DNA from 2 places in the Planktothricoides raciborskii GIHE-MW2 genome. Region 2 is predicted to be linked to the other one. Evidence: riboswitches for the same ligand, from Rfam matches in the RefSeq annotation. Region 2 holds a riboswitch; the other holds the start of a gene.

Region 1 (9,374 bases), 700 kb from region 2:
AAACCGGGTTTCTCCCCCGGTTTCTGACTATGGTTTTTGTACAGTCCACTGGGTTATGGGAGCCATCGCTTTCCAGCCTAAAAACTTGCCCACAGGTTCGGCTCTTTGAATGCCAATTCTGGTTAGTTCTCCCCCTAATTGACTATGCCATTGAAATAAGATTAATTCGCTTTCTACTGTAACCGCATTGGCGACAAGACGACCGCCAGATCGCAGTGCCGACCAGCAGGTTTCAAACAATTCTGGGACGGTGATGCCACCGCCAATAAAAATCGCATCTGGTTGAGGTAAATCTTTCAGGGCAGCGGGTGCAATTCCTGCGACAATTTGCAAATCGGGAGTACCCAAGGCGCTGGCATTATCGGCAATGTATTGCAATCGGCTGGGGTGATGTTCGATCGCAATACTCCGGCAACGGCGATCGCAGCGCATCCACTCAATGCCAATAGAACCACAACCGGCACCTACGTCCCACAACAGTTGTCCAGGGTTAGGGGCTAAAGCTGTCAGGGTAATCGCCCGCACTTCTCTTTTTGTTAACTGTCCATCATGGTGATAGGCTGTGTCCGGCAGTCCGGGCAAGCGCCCAATTAGAGAAACCCGGTTTCTTGAAGAAACCGGGTTTCTTCTACAGTTAATCGCGATCGCATTCAAGTCGGCAATATCTTTGGCAATATCTTTGGCATTCCAAGATGCAGCGGTGCCTTCAATTAACCTTTCGCGCTTCCCTCCTAGATGCTCTAAAACCACCATAAGACTATCGCCAAAGCCCTGCTGAGTAAGAATTTCCGCCACAATAGCCGGAGTTTGGCCGCTCTCACTCAGGACTAAAAGTTTTGCCCCTGGATAAACCCAGGCATTCAATAAAGCCGGAGGACGACCGCATAAACTCACGGTTTCCACCTCGGTCAGGGACCACCCCAAGCGACTACAGGCCAGACTTAAGGTAGAAACCGATGGAATAATCGTGATTTCTGTCATAGGAATGTGCCGAGTCAGGGTGACGCCAATGCCATACCACATAGGATCGCCACTAGCTAAAACACAGACCCTTTGACCGCGACGGCGAATAATCTCATTCACGGAGTCTTGGATCGGCGTTCTCCAGACCAACTTTTCTCGACAATCCTCTGGGGGCAACATGGCTAAATGACGTTCACCGCCAACAATTACCGATGCCTGGGAAAGAAGACTTCGCCCCACCTGGTTTAATCCCTCTAAGCCATCTTCACCAATGCCGACAATCGATAGCCATTTCTCCATGAGATTCTCATCCTTTGTCTCTAAATGTCTCTAAATGTCTCTAAAAAAAATTTAACTTGTGCTATAGTGCTTTCACTTGTCGTTGGGAAAGTCCGGTGGGATTCCGGTACTGTGCCGCAACTGTAATCAAGAGAAAAGCCGGTTATTAGAAACCCGGTTTCTTGAAGAAACCGGGTTTCTTGGAATGCTACTTAGGCAGGCATTCTATTTTTTCCGCAAGTGAAGTCAGAACGCCAACGACAAGTTTTTTCACTCTCTGCTAGAAACTTAGTTTCTGACTACTTCTCTGCGTCGCATGGAGAAAAAAACAACTGTGAATTGGTTAGTTAAACCGAATGTTTGTCCAGGGTTATTTTACGGCACTCCTGCCCAAGATGGCTTTTTAATTCGCATCCGCACCCCTGGGGGTTGGCTGAATGCGGAACAGGTTCACGCGATCGCTAATTTGCTCGCCCGGTGGCATACTACAATACAAGTGACTAATCGGGCAAATCTGCAAATTCGTGCCGTGCAAACATCGCCCACCTTAGAAGATTTTCAAACTTTACAAAAGTTAGGATTAGCTGCCCAGAATCCGCAGATCGATCATCTGCGGAATATTATGTGTAGTCCTACCGCTGGTATTGACCCTCAAGAATTAATCGATCCTCGGCCTTTAGTCCAAGAATTAGATCATTTTATTCAGAATCATCCGGCAATTACCGCCCTGAGTCCTAAATTTAGTATTGGCATTGATAGCGGAGGTTCCGTAGGCATTGGGATGCGATCGCCCCGCCCCTGGGAACACCGCTATAACGAAATTCAGCTATCAGCAATTGCCTTAGAAAATCAACCGGAAAATCAACCGGATTTAACCCCAGGGGTTTACTATCGATTGTCCCTGGGAGGCGATCGGCAATTGGATGATACCAATGTAGTGATTAAACCAGAAAATTGTATATCCTTAGTCGCTGCCCTAGTCCAAGTTTATCTGGATTATGTACAGAAAAATCCAGAAACGACAGCTAAAAAAGGCAAAAAAAGTCGGATGAAACACTTGTTAAAAGATTGGGGCATTGCCAAATATGTTGAAAAAGTTCAGGGGCATTTAGTTTCTCATTTAGGGGGGCATCCCTTACCTCAAATTGTTACTGAATCAGTATTACCAAGTCAGCCCTATAATCATCTGGGGATTCACCACCAAAAGCAGGCCGGATTATCCTATATTGGCTTAGGTTTAAGATTAGGAAAACTAACGGCGGAGCAACTGTGGGCATTAGTAGAAATTTCAGAAACTTTTGGCAGCGGTCAGTTGCGATTAACGCCTTGGCAGACTATTTTAATTCCGAATATCCCGAATGAAAAAGTGTCAGAATTGTTGCCCAAATTGACATCATTAGGATTGTCCCCAGACCGGGGATGGGATGATGGGATTGTTGCTTGTGCGGGAAAACCTGGTTGTGCAGCAGCGGCAACTCAAACCCAAGTTCATGCTTTAATCTTGGCAGATTATTTGCGCGCTCGCTTCTCCATCAGCCCCCCCTTTGAAGGGGGGGATCAAGGGGGGGTGAATATTCATGTTACAGGTTGTCCTAAATCCTGTGCTCAACCGAGTCCAGCCGAAATTACCCTTTTAGGCACGACCATTGAGCAAAATGGCGAAATACTTGAAGGCTATGAAGTCTATGTGGGGGATGAGAAAGACTCGTTCAAGACTCAAATTTTCCAGGGCAATTTTGCGGAAATTCTTCCCAGGCTAGAAGATTTTTTGCGCCAAAATCAATTAAACTTAAAAAAATCACAGAAAAATTGGCTCGTGTAGTTGTAGGGTGCGTTAGGCGATCGCCGTAACGCACCGAAAAAAACCTCACAAAAATTTGGCTGGTTTATTTGTAGTAGTTGTAGGGTGCGTTAGGCGATCGCCGTAAGGCACCAAAACATCACAAAAATATCAATAATTTAGTATAATAAAAAATGCAGTTAATATGATTGATTACATTAAAAATGGCGAAGAAATTTATCGTAAATCTTTTGCGATAATTCGCGCTGAAGCTAAATTAGAAAAGTTATCTGAAGATTTAGCTCATGTAGCGGTTCGGCTAATTCACTCCTGTGGCATGACCGATATTGTAGAAGATTTAGCCGCGTCACCAGATGCGGTACAAGTGGGACGAAATGCCCTATCTCAGGGGGCGTCGATTCTTTGTGATTCTCAGATGGTAGCTAATGGGATTACTAAGGCTCGTTTGCCGAAAAATAATCCGATTATTTGCACTTTGAATCATCCAGAAGTTCCGGCGATCGCCAAGAAAATTAATAATACCCGGTCAGCGGCAGCTTTAGAATTTTGGCAACCTTATTTAGCCGGATCTGTGGTGGCGATTGGCAATGCACCAACGGCGCTATTTAGATTATTAGAATTGCTAGATGAAGGAGTCGCAAAACCGGCATTGATTTTAGGTTTTCCCGTGGGATTTGTAGGCGCGGCAGAATCCAAAGTCGAATTAGCCGCTAATAGTCGCGGTGTGCCATTTATTACTCTGCACGGACGCAGAGGTGGAAGTGCGATCGCGGCAGCGGCAGTCAATGCGTTAGCAAAAGAGAATGAATTATGACTGAATTAGGCAAATTAGGCAAACTTTACGGATTGGGAATTGGCCCAGGGGATCCAGAATTGCTCACCCTTAAAGCCCACCGGATTTTGACAACGGTTCCGGTGATTGCTTATCCGACTTTAGAGAATGGCAAAGTTTTCGCCCGGGGGATCGTGGCTGAATTTATTCGCCCTGACCAAATAGAAATTCCTATGCCATTGCCCTTTAGTGTGAAACGCAGTTCTCAGCCCCATTATGATATGGCTGCGGCAAATATTGCCGAACATCTCAGTGCCGGGCGAGATGTGGCCGTCTTATGTCTAGGCGATCCCATGTTATATGGCACGTTTATGTATATTTTTAATCGCTTATCGGGGGGGTTTTCCGTGGAAGTTGTACCGGGAATTTCTTCGGTAATGGCTAGTGCGGCGATGCTGGGCGTTCCTATTACTTATCGCAATGATGTATTTGCCATTATGCCTGCCACATTAGAGGCGGAAATTTTGCGTGATCGCCTATCCGTGGTCGATGCTGCTGCCATTATTAAATTAGGCAGACATTTTGCCAAAGTTCGGCAAATTCTCGATGAGTTAGGCTTGTTGGATCGCGCCCTTTATATTGAACGAGCTACCTTGCCCAATCAAAAAATTATTCCCATTCGGGAAGTCGATCCAGCAGCGGCTACCTACTGGGCTTTAATTCTGATTCCTAGCCAAACCAAACCCCAATAAAACCACATATAATGGCTCATATAATGGCTCATATAATAGCTCATATAATGGCTCGTATAATAGCTCATAGTTGGGAGAGTCTGCCAGTATGACTTATTCACCGCTGAAATCCTTAAATTCTCAGTCTACCTTCGGCAAAAATTTGCCACCTTTAGAAAATGGCGATCGCTTAATTCGTCCTGAATTTGAGCGTCGTTATCAGGCGATGCCGGGAGTCAAAAAAGCCGAATTAATCGAAGGAGTCGTTTACATGGCATCCCCATTACGTTTTAAATCCCATGCCGAACCCCACGGACGAATTATCACTTGGCTGGGAGCCTATCAAGCGGCTACACCTCAAGTGGAGATGGGCATTGAGCCAACGATTCGGTTAGATATCGACAATGAACCACAACCAGATGGGGTATTAAGAATTAGCCAAGAAAGTGGCGGCAAATCAAGTTTAACTGCCGATGGATATCTAGAGGGATCTCCAGAGTTGGTGGTAGAAATTGCCGCCAGTAGTGCCGCGATCGATTTAGCGGATAAAAAACGAGCCTATCGGCGCAGTGGTATTCAAGAATATATAGTTTGGCAAGTATTTGAGCAAAAAATTGATTGGTTTGGTTTAGAACAAGGGGATTATGTGACGTTGCCACCAAATCAACAAGGGATAATTTGCTCTAGTAAGATGTTTCCCGGATTGTGGTTAGATGTTACTGCCATTTTGTCAGGAAATATGCTGCAAGTTTTGACGACGTTACAAACAGGTATCAATTCGGCGGCGCATCAAGAATTTCTCCAGCAATTAATCGCACTCAAACCAGAATCATCAACCAGAATCATCAACCAGAATCAACCAGAATAATTATGAAATCTCCGGCTATTATCATTTTAGGAGAAACCAGTATTCCTGTGGCGCGACAAATTCAAATTTCCCTGCCAGAAGCTCAGGTTTATGGCTTAGAAAGTCGCACCCAATCCGCTGATTTTACCTATACTAAATTTGGCGAAACGGTGCGAGAGTTTTTCCAGACCGGAACCCCGATTATTGGGGTTTGTGCGGCAGGAATTTTGATTCGCACTTTAGCACCTGTTTTAAATAATAAATGGCAGGAACCGCCGGTATTAGCGATCGCCGAAGATGGCAGTGCAGTGGTGCCTTTATTGGGAGGGTTACAAGGGGTGAACGATTTGGCTCGTCAGATTGCCGAAACATTGCAAGTTTCCCCAGGGATTACTACCACAGGCTATCTTAGATTTAGAACTACTTTATTATCGCCGCCATCGGGTTATGAGTTAGTTAATCCCGATGATGCTAAGACTTTTATTTCTAATTTGTTGGCCGGGGCAACGGTGAAATTAAATGACGTAAATGGCACCGATAACTGGTTACAGGCTAACTGGCTACAAAATAGTCAGTTACCCATTTCTTCAGAAGGAACCTTAACTATTGACATTATTCCTAAAAATAACCGGGAATTGGCCAAACCGAGTCCAAATTGTTTGGTTTATTTGTGTGATGAGCAAAATCAAACTGGGGAACAGAATAAGATTCAGGGGAATTTAGCTATTGTGGGAACTGGCCCTGGGGCAATTCATTGGATGTCCCCGGAAGTGAGATTAGTGCTAGAAAAAGCTACGGACTGGGTGGGTTATAAAACTTATTTAGATTTAGTAGAACCCTTGAGAAAACCGAATATTGTTCGCCATGAGTCGGATAATCGGGTGGAACTCGATCGCGCTGAAATAGCTTTAGATTTAGCTGCCCAGGGGCGATCTGTGGTGGTGGTTTCTTCGGGAGATCCGGGAATTTATGCAATGGCTTCGGCAGTGTTTGAAGTGTTAGAAAAAAAAGCGAAACCAGAGTGGGAGGCGATCGCGATTCAAGTATGTCCAGGAATTTCCGCCATGCAAGCTGCCGCTGCGACGGTCGGTGCCCCGTTAGGCCATGATTTTTGTGCGATTTCTCTCTCGGATATTCTTAAATCTTGGGAAATTATTTCCCAAAGGATTTCCTTAGCCGCTCAAGCAGATTTGGCGATCGCCTTTTATAACCCGGTGTCTAAACAACGCACTTGGCAACTAGAAAAGGCCAAAGAGATTTTATTACAATGGCGATCGCCTAAAACTCCGGTGGTCTTAGCCCGCAATTTGGGCAGAAAAGGGCAAACTGTCACTGTGAAATTTTTAGAAGAATTAGCCGTTACCGATGCGGATATGCGAACAGTAATTTTAATTGGATCTAGTAAAACTAGGCTGATTCAGCAAGGGGATAAAAAGTGGATTTATACCCCCCGGCATTATTAACCCTGGGACTATTTTATTTTGGGCAATATTTGGGCAATTAACTCAGGGGCAATCGCACTTTGGGCAATAATTTTCCCTTGGCGATTAAACAACACTGTGCCAATTTTTAGGGCAACATTGCCATATTTATGTACATATCCTTGGGCTTTTTCACAAATGGCTTCAGCTAAAGCAGAAAACACCGGCGACTCTAATCCCTGTTCCGCTAAAATTTTATTCGCGGCATCAGCAGTTTTTGCCCCTAAAACCGCTGCTACTGCGGCCAAATTGCCCCCAGATTTCACCACCGCCGCACTAATAATTTCTAACTTGGCATCTGCCAAATGACTGGATGTGTTGAAAATCCCTCCAGCTAACTTAATTAACTTGCCTTGATAGCCGAGTAACAACACGGAATTAGCCCCCCGCAACCCCGCTTCTACTAACAATGGGCCAATCCAGTTTCCCGTCTGGGCGATCGCGCTTTCGGGAATTCCTAACTGTTGAGCGATATTCATCCCATGACTGCCAATACAAAACACTAAATCCTGATGTTTCTGGACTACAATTTGCAATTTTTCCCGCAATTCTGCCAAATGTTCTTCGGTAGAAAGAGGCTGAGAAATCCCACTGGTTCCCAACAAAGATAGCCCGGCTAAAATACCAAATGCTTCATTAGAAGTGCGTTGAGCTAACTGACGACCTTCCGGTAAAATAATTGATACCGTGACTGTTTTATTTTCAGGAATTAAAGGCAACAAATTCGCATCAAATAAGCGTCGAGCATATTGATAAATAGCCGCTTCTCCAGCGGCGGTTTTGCCTAAGCCTTCCCCAGCGGCTAAAATCAGTGGTTCTGATTCACGGGCTTGGCATTTCACATAAGCCCAAATCGGCGTATTCCGGGTTAAATCTAAATTATCTCCGGGGTCGCTAATCGTAATTGCCAAAGCGCTATTGTCGTCAATATTAGCCACTTGTTGCACGGGAATCTTAGCGCGTTCTGGTAGCAAATCCAGAGAGACTTCTGAGAGAGTTTCCAGAGGATTTTGTAAGTGTAAAAAGGCTGCTTTTGCCGCCGCAGCCGCAAAAACCGGCAGTGTATAACCTGTACGAGCCATTGTTGGGACTAAATTTATATATATTTTTTTCCGCTTAAATTATACAAAATTTTGCCTTTTTTGGCGATGTTTGGCGATTTATTTCCCGGAATTTAGCCCAGATATTTTCTCTAATTTTCCTGATGAAATTGGATTTCCTTGATTTCCATGAAAGCATATAGCAACTATGGCGTCAGGGTCAGGCCGCGATAAACTTGCTCAATGGGGAAACTGAGGTTAATACTTTTTAGTTCTACGGTATCTCCTGCTTGGTAATTAATGATAATCCATTCACCGGCATCATTTTTGTGATATAAATCCATTTCGATTCGGGTATAATTGACTAATAAATAGTCTTTTAACACGGGGTTTTTGCGATACATTCTAAACTTGCCACCTCGGTCGTAAGCTTCGGTGCTATCTGATAAAACCTCAACAATTAAACATGGATAGGTGATGTATTGAGTCGTGGTCTTATCCCGTTCGTCGCAGGTGACACTGGCATCCGGATAGGTATAGTCATTGGTTTCGACAATGTTAACCTTAATGTCCGAATTGCCCGTGATACAACCGCTACCTTCTAAATGAGCGTCGAACATGGCGGTAAACCGGATGGCAATGCGGCCATGATTCACGGTGCCGCCACTCATGGCATAGACTTGTCCATCAATATATTCATGTTTTTCTATTTGTTGTTCTTCCCAAAGGAAATACTCTTCAGGGGTGAGTTGTGGGGAATTGTCTTTGGCTGCAATCATAATAATTTGGTTGGTTATATAGGCTATGGTTGTTTTGGAAATGGGGACTTTTTTATGCTTGATTACTGTCCCCAGCTTTTAATTTATTATACTCGTTATTTATTGAATTGCTAATATTTTTAAGTTAATTTTTTTTAAATGATTGTGGTGATCGCAGGCGGATTTACAAAATTTATTAATTCTGCTAGATAATCTCTTGATTTCTGTAGTTATTAATGGCGCGATCGCTCCGATTACGGGTAATTTTGCTCCTTGGCTTAAGGCGATCGCGGCGATTTTCAAATCTTGTGTGCCAATCCGAATCTTTTGGGCGAGAAGGAATTGAAAACGGGCTTCTGCTTGAACATCGTAGTCCTGTGCCGTCACTTAGGCTACGTCACCGTCAGGTTCCATTTGTCGATCGATGTCTTGGCGATATGCGGCAATTTCAGCCTGTAGATCGTCAAAGGTCGGGTCGTCCTTGAACCAGCCAAATTTATCAAGCCAAGGATTTCCAGTCTGGGTTGACAGTGGAATCTCCACTTGAACGACTTCAATCTGATTGGTTAGATAGTCAAGCAGTTGGGATTTAAGGCCAGCGGTAAGCGAAGCTATCCCGGAGGGAATCGCGGCATCACGGCTATTTTCGCTCACCGTGACTTGCGGCCATTCTTTGGCACGAGCGATATATTTATCATTTTC
Region 2 (9,374 bases):
TTTCAATAATCTTATTATCTGACCCCTGGTTTTTGGCAAAACCAGCAATTTTAGCCAGCACTTCTTGAGGCTTTTGGGCATTTTCCTCTCTCAAAGTAAACAGCATATTATTCGCCGTGCAGGTTTCTGGCGAAATCGCCACACAAATCACCGTATAGTTATCAACAAGTCCGTACCTTAAAGCCAGGTTAGTCAAATACCCGCCATTGTTTGCCACCGCTATATTGAGTTTCTCAGTGACATGGTGACAGCGTTTCTCCGGTGTCCAATTCTCGCCAAATTCCGTAGTCTGCCAAACCAGCAAAGGCTTGATGGTTCTTAAATTATTGCGTTGGGCCACTGTCACCCAGCCATCTTGGGCATCCTGCACACAGAGAAACTCGGTTTTTTCTGACGGGTTAGCAGAGTTTGTTTCAGTTGTCGGAGGAGGAGTCGTGGGAGTAGTCGTGGGGCTAGTAGTCGTTGAAGTATTTGAACAAGCCATCAACGCTGAAAGGGCAAAAGTAGTGGCCAGCTTTGGCGCCAACTGCCAAAAGTATTGAGGGTTCATGGTTCACTCTCACTGAGGAATTTCTTATTATTTTAGCGAGATAGTAATTAGTTTGACCACGAGGGAATCACGGATTTTTTATGTCAGAATAAAGGTCAATAATACAGACCAATTGACAACACCTAATCCCCGCCAGGGATTAAAATCTCCGGGCTGATAGCGCAAGTCGGTTAAAACCGAAATCTTGCACCAGTTGCAACGACCGCCGGGGATTAAAATCCCTGGCTGTAGGGGTCAACGGCCGTTGACCCCTACAGTCGGTTAAAACCGACTCTTGATCCTTGTATTAAAAGCATTTCAGTCGGTTTCAACCGACTTGATATGTTAGGCGGGGATTTTAATCCCCGCCGGTTGTGGCCACTGGTGCAATATCTCAGTTGACAACACCTAATCCCCGCCTGTAGGGGCGCTTCGGCTTGCGCCCCTACTGATACCTTGCACCATTCTCAACCAGCCTTTGAAATCCCCGCGCTCCGCCAGGACCGCTTGAAATCCCCGCGCTCCGCCAGGACCGCCAGGGATTAAAATCCCTGGCTCATAGCGCAAGTCGGTTAAAACCGAAATCTTGCACCAGTTGCAACGACCGCCGGGGATTAAAATCCCTGGCTGTAGGGGTCAACGGCCGTTGACCCCTACAGTCGGTTAAAACCGACTCTTGATCCTTGTATTAAAAGCATTTCAGTCGGTTTCAACCGACTTGATATGTTAGGCGGGGATTTTAATCCCCGCCGGTTGTTGCCACTGGTGCAATATCTCAGTTGAAACCGACGGCAACTCTTACCTGAAAAGCATTAATTTTAGTTAGATTAATCGGATTTATCCGACCCCCACGCGGGGACAGGTTCTAGCGGTTAGGCGGAGTTGGCAATTCATTCACCTATCTCACCCACTTATTCCTCCCTCATAATGATTGAAAAATGATTGGAAATTTATTACAAAACCGTTACAAACTCTTAGAAGAACTAAGTCGGGGTGGCTTTGGCCAAACCTACCTTGCCCAAGATATCAACTTGGATAAAATCAGAGTAGTGAAAAAACTACAACCCCAATCCCAAGACCCCGGAGTGTTACAGGTTGCCAGACGCTTATTCCAAACCGAAAGCGATGTACTAAATATGTTGGAAAAAGGGCATCCACAAATTCCCCAATTGTTCGATCGCTTTGAAGAAAACCAAGAATTTTACTTAGTCCAAGAATACATCGAAGGAGACACTTTAACCGCCGAACTCAATCAAAGCCCCATGAGTGCAGACCAGGTGAAACAACTGTTAATGGATATCTTAAAGCCCTTAAGCTTTGTCCACGATCAAAATATTATTCATCGCGACATCAAACCCGCTAATTTAATTCGCCGCAAAAGCGACAATCAAATTTATTTAATTGATTTTGGCGCAGTCAAACAAATCTTTACCGCCATTTCCAATCCTCAAAATCCTCAAAATCCCAATCCCTACACAGTTGGCATTGGTAGTGCTGGATATACGCCGAAAGAACAAGCAGAAGGCCGTCCAACATTAGCTAGTGATATTTATGCCCTAGGCATCCTAGGAATTCAAGCCTTAACTGGCAGTATCCCCACCCAAACCGATCCAAAAACCTCACAAATTATCTGGACTAAACCCGCTTCAGTCAGTGATGAATTTGCGGCAATTTTAAATAGAATGATTGATATAGATGCCACAAAACGCTATCAAACAGCCAGTGAATTATTATCTGCCCTAACTCCCACTAAAGTTTCTATAAAGCCAGCTACATCAAACGGCAAACCGTCTAAAAAACCGAATTTAATCGTATTAATTCCCGCGACTATTTTAGCATTAGGTTTAGGCAGCGCCGCAATTCTGGGAGTTTATCGCTATTTTACCCCTAAACCTGTGCCACCTCCCCCGATTAATCAACCTGGTCCATTATAAAAAGAAACCGGGTTTCGTTCTTACTAAACCACGATCGGGCGAAGCATTCCGGTATTTGGATTAATCTTTTCAGCAATAATTTGTCTGCGGTCATGCTTCGCCCCTACAGGTATTTGTGGTTTACTCGCGGAGAAAATTGCTGCAATATCCATAACAGAAACCCGGTTTCTTTTCCCTGGGTATTTGCCGCTAAAAAATCGTTAAATAAGTATCCATAGATTTTTCTGGTAAAACCTTTAAAGTTTGATTTTGTAAATCCGGTTCTAAACCTAAAGCTTCCAGGGGAATTACTCCCAGTAATGGATCGCGTCCTCCGGGCAATTCTAAACATTCAAAAGTTCCTTCACGTCCGAATAGAGAAATTTTAGCATCCTGAAAAATGCGAGCGGTACTGAAGCCCGTAGCGGTGGCAACATCCACTTCTTTCAGCAGTTCAAGTCCTAGTTGATCGATAATATTAGGAGGTAGACAAAGAGTGGTTGCTCCTGTGTCAACTAGGACATCTTTTAGGGTGACAGAACGAATTTGTTCTTCAGGAATAAATCCTCGTTTTGCAGCAGATTCGTCAGCCCGGTTAATGATGGTTAAGGTAGTGAAAACTTTGCCCATTGTTTTGTCAGTTTTGTTTCGCATATTTGTACTCTCTATTATTTTACCTTAATTATAACCCAGAAACCGAGTTTCTTTCTGGGGTGCGATCGCCTATCGCCTCTCTTCTTTCTTCTTCGTGTCCTCTGTGTCTCTGTGGTTAAAAATAAAATTATTCACCACAAAGACACAAAGAACACAAAGAGCAAAAAATCCCTAAGCCCGAAAACGTTGCTGGATTTTTTGAGCAATTATTTCCAGGTTATTCTCATCCCCATCCAATAACTCTGTCACCATTTCCAGAAACTCAACAGCGCGGGGTAAACTAAATTCTAAACCTTCAATGATTTCCCGCTGACTAAAGACCGTTTCTGGAGTTCCTTCTAAGATTAATTGCCCGCGATCCATCACAAATAACCAATCAGCCCAAGCATAAACAAAATCTAAATCGTGGGTAGCAATGAGAATGGTTGTACCAGTGGCGCTAATTTTTTCCAAGGTGGCTAATAAATTCCGGGTTTGGGGTGGATCTAAATAAGCGGTGGGTTCATCTAATAATAATAGTTGGGGTTTTAATACCATCACATCAGCAATAGAAACCCGTTTTTTTTGTCCTAAACTCAGATAATTTACCGGACTATCCGCTAAATCCATTAAGTCAAAATCCCGCAATCCTTGGATCACCCGATCGCCCACTTCACTGTCCGACAATCCTAAATTACACAACCCATAAGATAAATCTTCTGCCACCGTTGCCCCGACTAATTGTTGTTCTGGGTCTTGGAAAACTAAACCCACTGCTTGCCGCAATTGGTTTAAAGAACTGCGATCGTATTTTAACGGCTTTCCTTGCCAGCGAATCGTCCCTTTTTGGGGACGATACAACCCATTTGCCAACCGAAATAAGGTAGTTTTACCGCAACCATTCCGCCCAATTAAAGCACAGCATCGCCCTTGAGGAATGCCCAAAGATAAATTTTTAATCGTCGGCTGTTGAGTACAGGGATAAGTATATTCTACTTGGTCAAATTCCATGAGCATAATGCCACCCTGTCCCAACTAATAACAATAAATAACCCGCCAAAGCTTCCATAATATATCGCCAATTTGCTTGATACCTTCGCCCATGCCAAAACCGCAATTCTCCCCGAAAACCCCGCGACTCCAAACCCATAGAAATTTGCCGGTAATTTTCCAGAGTTCGCCGTAACAATTGACTGGCAATTAAGGCTAAACTCCGCATTCCCAGGCGCCAATTACCATAACCCATTCGCGCTGATTGGGCGGTTAAAATTTCGTTAGCAGTGGCAGTTAAGACAAAAATAAACCGATACATTAAAGCCAGTAATTCTATAATTATAGTCGGACAAGCGCAAGATTTTAAAATTCGCAAGATATCCGCAAACGGAATAGTTAATAAAACAAAATATAAACAAGAAGTTAGGGCGATCGCTCTTGGGAATAACTCCCTAGCTTGGTCAATTCCTTGTTGACTAAAGTATAGATAAAATGAACCGATTTTAATTCCTTGCCAAATATCTGCCTGTACCAGAGAAATATCTTCTAAGCCAACTCCACTAATCACTAAAGCGGGAACGCTGACCAGCCAAAAACTTAGCGGAATTAATAATAGTTCTCCATATATTTTTATCGGAATTCGGGCATAACCCACAATCCAAATCCCCAGCCAGACCGTCACCAAAATTTGTACCCCAATTGGTGCCACATAACTGAGGCAAAATAAAGCGATCGCAAATATGAGTTTATGTTCTGGGGGCAGCGATCGCAGTCGATTTTGATAAACCAGAGAATCAATTTGATGGTGCATTGTTTTGTTGTTGGTTATTTGTTATTATTAGACCTATTGCAAAATTCCTAAAAGCCCCCCTTAAAAAGGGGGGTTGGGGGGTCGAAATATTTATTTTGCAAGAGGTCTAGTTATTAGGATATAATCAGAAATAACAACAAATAACCAAAATCAATCTTTTTGATTCGCTTTTTGATTCGCTTTTTGATTCGCTTTTTGATTCGCTTTCTCTGTGCGACCTTTATAAAGGCCAATAATATAGCCCAGAGTACCCGCAGCGATCGCCCCTTGGGAAACAAACAAAAGACTTTCTATTTCCTGGCTGGGTAATTCTAAAATAGGATTAAACCAAGGTTGATAATTAGGCTGAATTTCAGCGATCGCCTCTTGCGCTTCCCCGTCTGCCCCACCATATTCTCCTCGGACGAAAATTAGAGGGGCGATCGCTAATAAAATAACGGCGGCAACTAACCACCAATTTTCTTTTTGTGACGTTTGCATACTTACTGAATTATCCTTTTGCTGATGATTTTTTGCTCGTTTACTGAGGGATTGATACCCCCACTCCCCCCTTAAAAAGATGGGCTTTTTCTGGATTAACTGTGCGATCGCAATAGTTTAAGGGTTTGCAATTCTTCCGTCGCATAAGCTTGCAGCCAATTCCAAACCAAAACCGTCAATAACCCTTCGCTAATAGCCAGGGGAACTTGAGTCACCGCAAAAATACCCGCAAACTTTAAAAACGACAGCCAAATTCCACCCGTAGCGGCAGGAAAAGCTAACGCTAATTGAATCGATGTGATTAAATAAGTGACAAAATTGCCCAACATTGCCGCCAGAAAAATTGCCACCTTAATTCTGCCGGTGGAGAGAATTAAACGATAAACCCCATAAGCCACCCAAGGGCCAGCGATCGCCATTGAAAAAGCATTTGCCCCCAAAGTCGTAATCCCCCCATGTGCCAATAAAACCGCCTGAAATATCAGCACCAAACTGCCCAAAACCGTCATCACTTGCGGGCCAAACAACACCGCCCCCAAACCCGTCCCCGTAGGGTGGGAACAACTCCCCGTCACCGAGGGAATTTTTAAGGCAGAAAGCACAAAACTAAACGCCCCAGATAAAGCGATTAACAGTTTTAACTCCGGGTTTTCTTGCGTAATGCGAGTCAGCGATCGCACCCCTAAAACAAAAAACGGTAAAGCCACAACCCACCAAAAAATTGCCCATTTTACCGGCAAAAACCCTTCCATAATATGCATAGCTTGGGCTGGGGGTGTAGAACCGAACACCAAAAAAGCACTCAACCCAGCCATTGCCCCCAGGGTCAAGATTCGTTCATGTTTTCGCATCGCCGATCCTCCTGTGTAGAAAAACTAAAAGGAGGTACAGCCAAGAAAAAATAATTCTGGATCGTAAAGTCAACGATCCGCTCAAATTGCTGCATCTGTACCTCGCAGATGAATAAACAACATTGCTGCTACGTCCATTCGGCGGGCATCCTGACTTAGAGACATAGCACCTCATCACAGTTGCGGGACAGCGCTGGATTTGCACCAGACTTTCCCCGTTACCTCTAGTGGCTGACTTCCCACTAGAACCGATGTGGGTTAACTATATCACTGTTCACAAAATATTCACAAAATATTCACAAAATATTCACAAAATGTTAATAAAATGTTCAGCAAAAGGTTCAGCAAAACGTTCAAAAAAATTATCGCCCTAGGTAAAATAAGATCGATTCGGGATCCGAATGAAGTACAGCGGTTTTCTGGATTTGTCCCGGCGCGGGAACGACAGGTTTTTTTGTACTTCATAACTCTGACCAGGGCTATAAGAGCGATCGCCACCAGAATCGCACAATCTAAGGGCGTTTACAGGGATGACCCTCTCCGGTTTTGGTTATAGAAAAAAAGCGAACAATTACTCGCTTTACTCGTCTATCTTGCCCAAAGATATGCAAATTCCAATTTACATCAGAAAAATGCCACAGTACAACCTGTAGGTTTCCCGGGAAAAATGCCAAAATTAAATAATTTTTAGATTAATAAATATTGTTTAATCGCAATATTTAGTGAATTAATAAATTACTAAAATTTACCTGCTATTTAATATTTTTGCTTTTAAAAAACCGGTAAATTTTGAGGTAATTTGTATAAAAAATAAACTCTATCAAATTTTCGATATTTAGTGGCAAATAATTAACAAATATTACAATAGGAATAAAACTATGACAGTTAACCTATTTGATGCTAATTACTACCGTTCCGTTAACTCAGACTTGCAGCAATTTAACGATGAGCAAGCGTTGCAACATTTTCTAAACTTCGGGCTGAATGAAAATCGGCAATTCTCCCGAATTGTGAATCTGGATATTTATCGAGCCAATAACCCGGATTTAGCGGCGGCTGGCTTAACCACCAACCGACAACTTTTCGATCATCTTCAAGAATTTGGCGTAAAAGAAGGGCGGAAATTTTCTGATGTTTTGGATCTAAGTTTCTACAAAGCGAATAATGCTGATTTAGCCAATTTTACCTCAGAACAACTGTTTCAACATTTCCAGGATTTCGGCTTAAATGAAGGCAGATTAGGTGTTGATAATTCTCTGGCAATAACTCCCGAATTAGAAACACTAGGTGTTGATGATTATATCCTCCCACCGATGATTACCCCAATGTATCCCGCTAATACCTCACCTCCGGGGTCTTTACCGATCGCCCCTAATACGGAATTACCATCTTTTGATCCGGTAGGAACTGACACTGGGGATGTCTTGAACGCTTCCATTGACATGGCGGTCAATAATTTTAATATGAGTTTAAATGAATCGGTGGGCAATAGTGACCCCAATGATTACTACCGATTTGTGGTCAAAAATTACAGCCAATTTAACTTAACTCTAAGCGGCAGTTCTTTGGGCATGGAAATGTACATCGATCGCAATAACGATGGCCAACTTGCCACCGATGAATTATTCATCACTGGGGCAAGTGGATTAAGTGGAGCACCCAATGATTATACCGGGGCAAGAACATCATTTAGTGGCACCTTGAGCAGCGGTAATTATTATGTGAGAATCTTTACCGAACTCGATCAGTCCGACTATCAGTTAGACATTTCTGCCAATACCAGTTACTATCCATATTATCCATCTCCAGTTGTATAATATAGGAATTACGAATGCTATCGGTAGGGTGTGTTAGCGAAGCGTAACGCACCAATACCTCATATAAGTAGGTGAACATAAAACATAATTAATTGCACTTTTCGTTCCCCGCCGATAGGCTTTAGATTCCCGCCTGTAGGAAGGAGAGAGAATAGAGAATAGAGAATAGAGAATAGAGAATAGAGAATAGAGAATAGAGAATAGAGAATAGAGAATAGAGAATAGAGAATAGAGAATAGAGAATAGAGAATAGAGAATTTTCCTATGCATCCTCTTTCCTATGCATCCTCTTTCCTCTTTCCTATGCATCCTCTTTCCTCTTTCCTATGCATCCTCTTTCCTCTTTCCTATGCATCCTCTTGCCTCTTGCCTCTTGCCTCTTGCCTCTAATGGGGTATGTGGTGCATTTATTTCTGCCCGTAAACTTATATATTGGTTGCGTAATTCCTGATCTGCTGTAGGGGCGCAATGCTTGCGCCCCTGATGCTTTGTATCACACACAATTAAAATAACTATAAAGTACAAAAAAACAATGACTGAAAATCTTGCAAAACCTGTCATATACGAAGGTGGCTGTCACTGTGGGGCGGTGCGTTTTCGCGTCCGGCTGGAAAAGAAACCGAGAAAAGAAAAATATGAAGCAATTTCATGTAACTGCTCAATTTGTAACAAAAAAGGGTTTTTACATTTAATTGTCACCGCCAAAAACTTTACCCTATTAAAAGGAGAAGATGCCCTAACAACTTACCAATTTAATACAGGAGTAGCGAAACACCTATTTTGTAAAAATTGCGGCATTCACTCCTTTTATCGTCCGCGATCGCACAGAAACGGATTTTCAATCAATCTCCACTGCTTAGATGAGGACATACTGGAGCAATTTCAGATTATTCCTTTTGATGGCAAAAATTGGGAAAAAAATATCCACAAGATTGCCGATTAAATATCGCCGATTTTTTCCCAGACCGCTCGATATACTTCTGGCAAAATACTGCCCTCGCTCCCCCCAACCCCCCTTAAAAAGGGGGGCTTTTTATTCTGGGAAAGCCAGAAGTCTAATGACTATGGGGGGAGGCGATCGCCGATGATTTGCGACCCAGCAAGGGCGATCGGCGATCGGGAATATCAGGCAATATCACAATGGCAACTATTAAGAAAATCTAAGATTCACAGAAACTTGCAGAGAAAGCATTTACTCTAATCTTAGACATCTAATTACTGAATCTTCCCTAAACTATGTCCCAAAAATAACCAAAGCCATCATTATACACGAATTCGTGAAAAATTGGCTGTAAAATTCATATTTGCCGTAATAACATTTGTAAATATGAACCGAGAAAAGTCAAT

The links. Region 2 has a riboswitch for cobalamin ahead of ABWT76_RS21015 (energy-coupling factor ABC transporter permease). Riboswitches for the same ligand answer to the same signal wherever they lie in the genome.
Region 1: another riboswitch for cobalamin. It lies ahead of cobG (precorrin-3B synthase); the one in region 2 lies ahead of ABWT76_RS21015 (energy-coupling factor ABC transporter permease).

What each region holds. Positions count from the first base shown of each region.
Region 1 is NZ_CP159837.1:5,591,197-5,600,570, reverse strand. Features, by position in the region: gene cbiE (precorrin-6y C5,15-methyltransferase (decarboxylating) subunit CbiE) at 28-1,263, opposite strand; cobalamin riboswitch at 1,303-1,520, shown strand; gene cobG (precorrin-3B synthase) at 1,577-3,064, shown strand; gene ABWT76_RS23955 (precorrin-8X methylmutase) at 3,228-3,857, shown strand; gene cobI (precorrin-2 C(20)-methyltransferase) at 3,854-4,567, shown strand; gene ABWT76_RS23945 (Uma2 family endonuclease) at 4,656-5,414, shown strand; gene cobJ (precorrin-3B C(17)-methyltransferase) at 5,417-6,856, shown strand; gene cbiD (cobalt-precorrin-5B (C(1))-methyltransferase CbiD) at 6,865-7,956, opposite strand; gene ABWT76_RS23930 (Uma2 family endonuclease) at 8,121-8,693, opposite strand; gene ABWT76_RS23925 (hypothetical protein) at 8,793-9,059, opposite strand; gene ABWT76_RS23920 (hypothetical protein) at 9,060-9,374, opposite strand, start outside.
Region 2 is NZ_CP159837.1:4,893,940-4,903,313, reverse strand. Features, by position in the region: gene ABWT76_RS21050 (COP23 domain-containing protein) at 1-550, opposite strand, end outside; gene ABWT76_RS21045 (serine/threonine-protein kinase) at 1,468-2,463, shown strand; gene ABWT76_RS21040 (hypothetical protein) at 2,487-2,615, opposite strand; gene ABWT76_RS21035 (aspartyl protease family protein) at 2,653-3,096, opposite strand; gene ABWT76_RS21030 (energy-coupling factor ABC transporter ATP-binding protein) at 3,268-4,092, opposite strand; gene cbiQ (cobalt ECF transporter T component CbiQ) at 4,076-4,879, opposite strand; gene ABWT76_RS21020 (energy-coupling factor ABC transporter substrate-binding protein) at 5,030-5,359, opposite strand; gene ABWT76_RS21015 (energy-coupling factor ABC transporter permease) at 5,455-6,210, opposite strand; cobalamin riboswitch at 6,333-6,478, opposite strand; gene ABWT76_RS21010 (hypothetical protein) at 7,089-8,027, shown strand; gene ABWT76_RS21005 (GFA family protein) at 8,560-8,970, shown strand.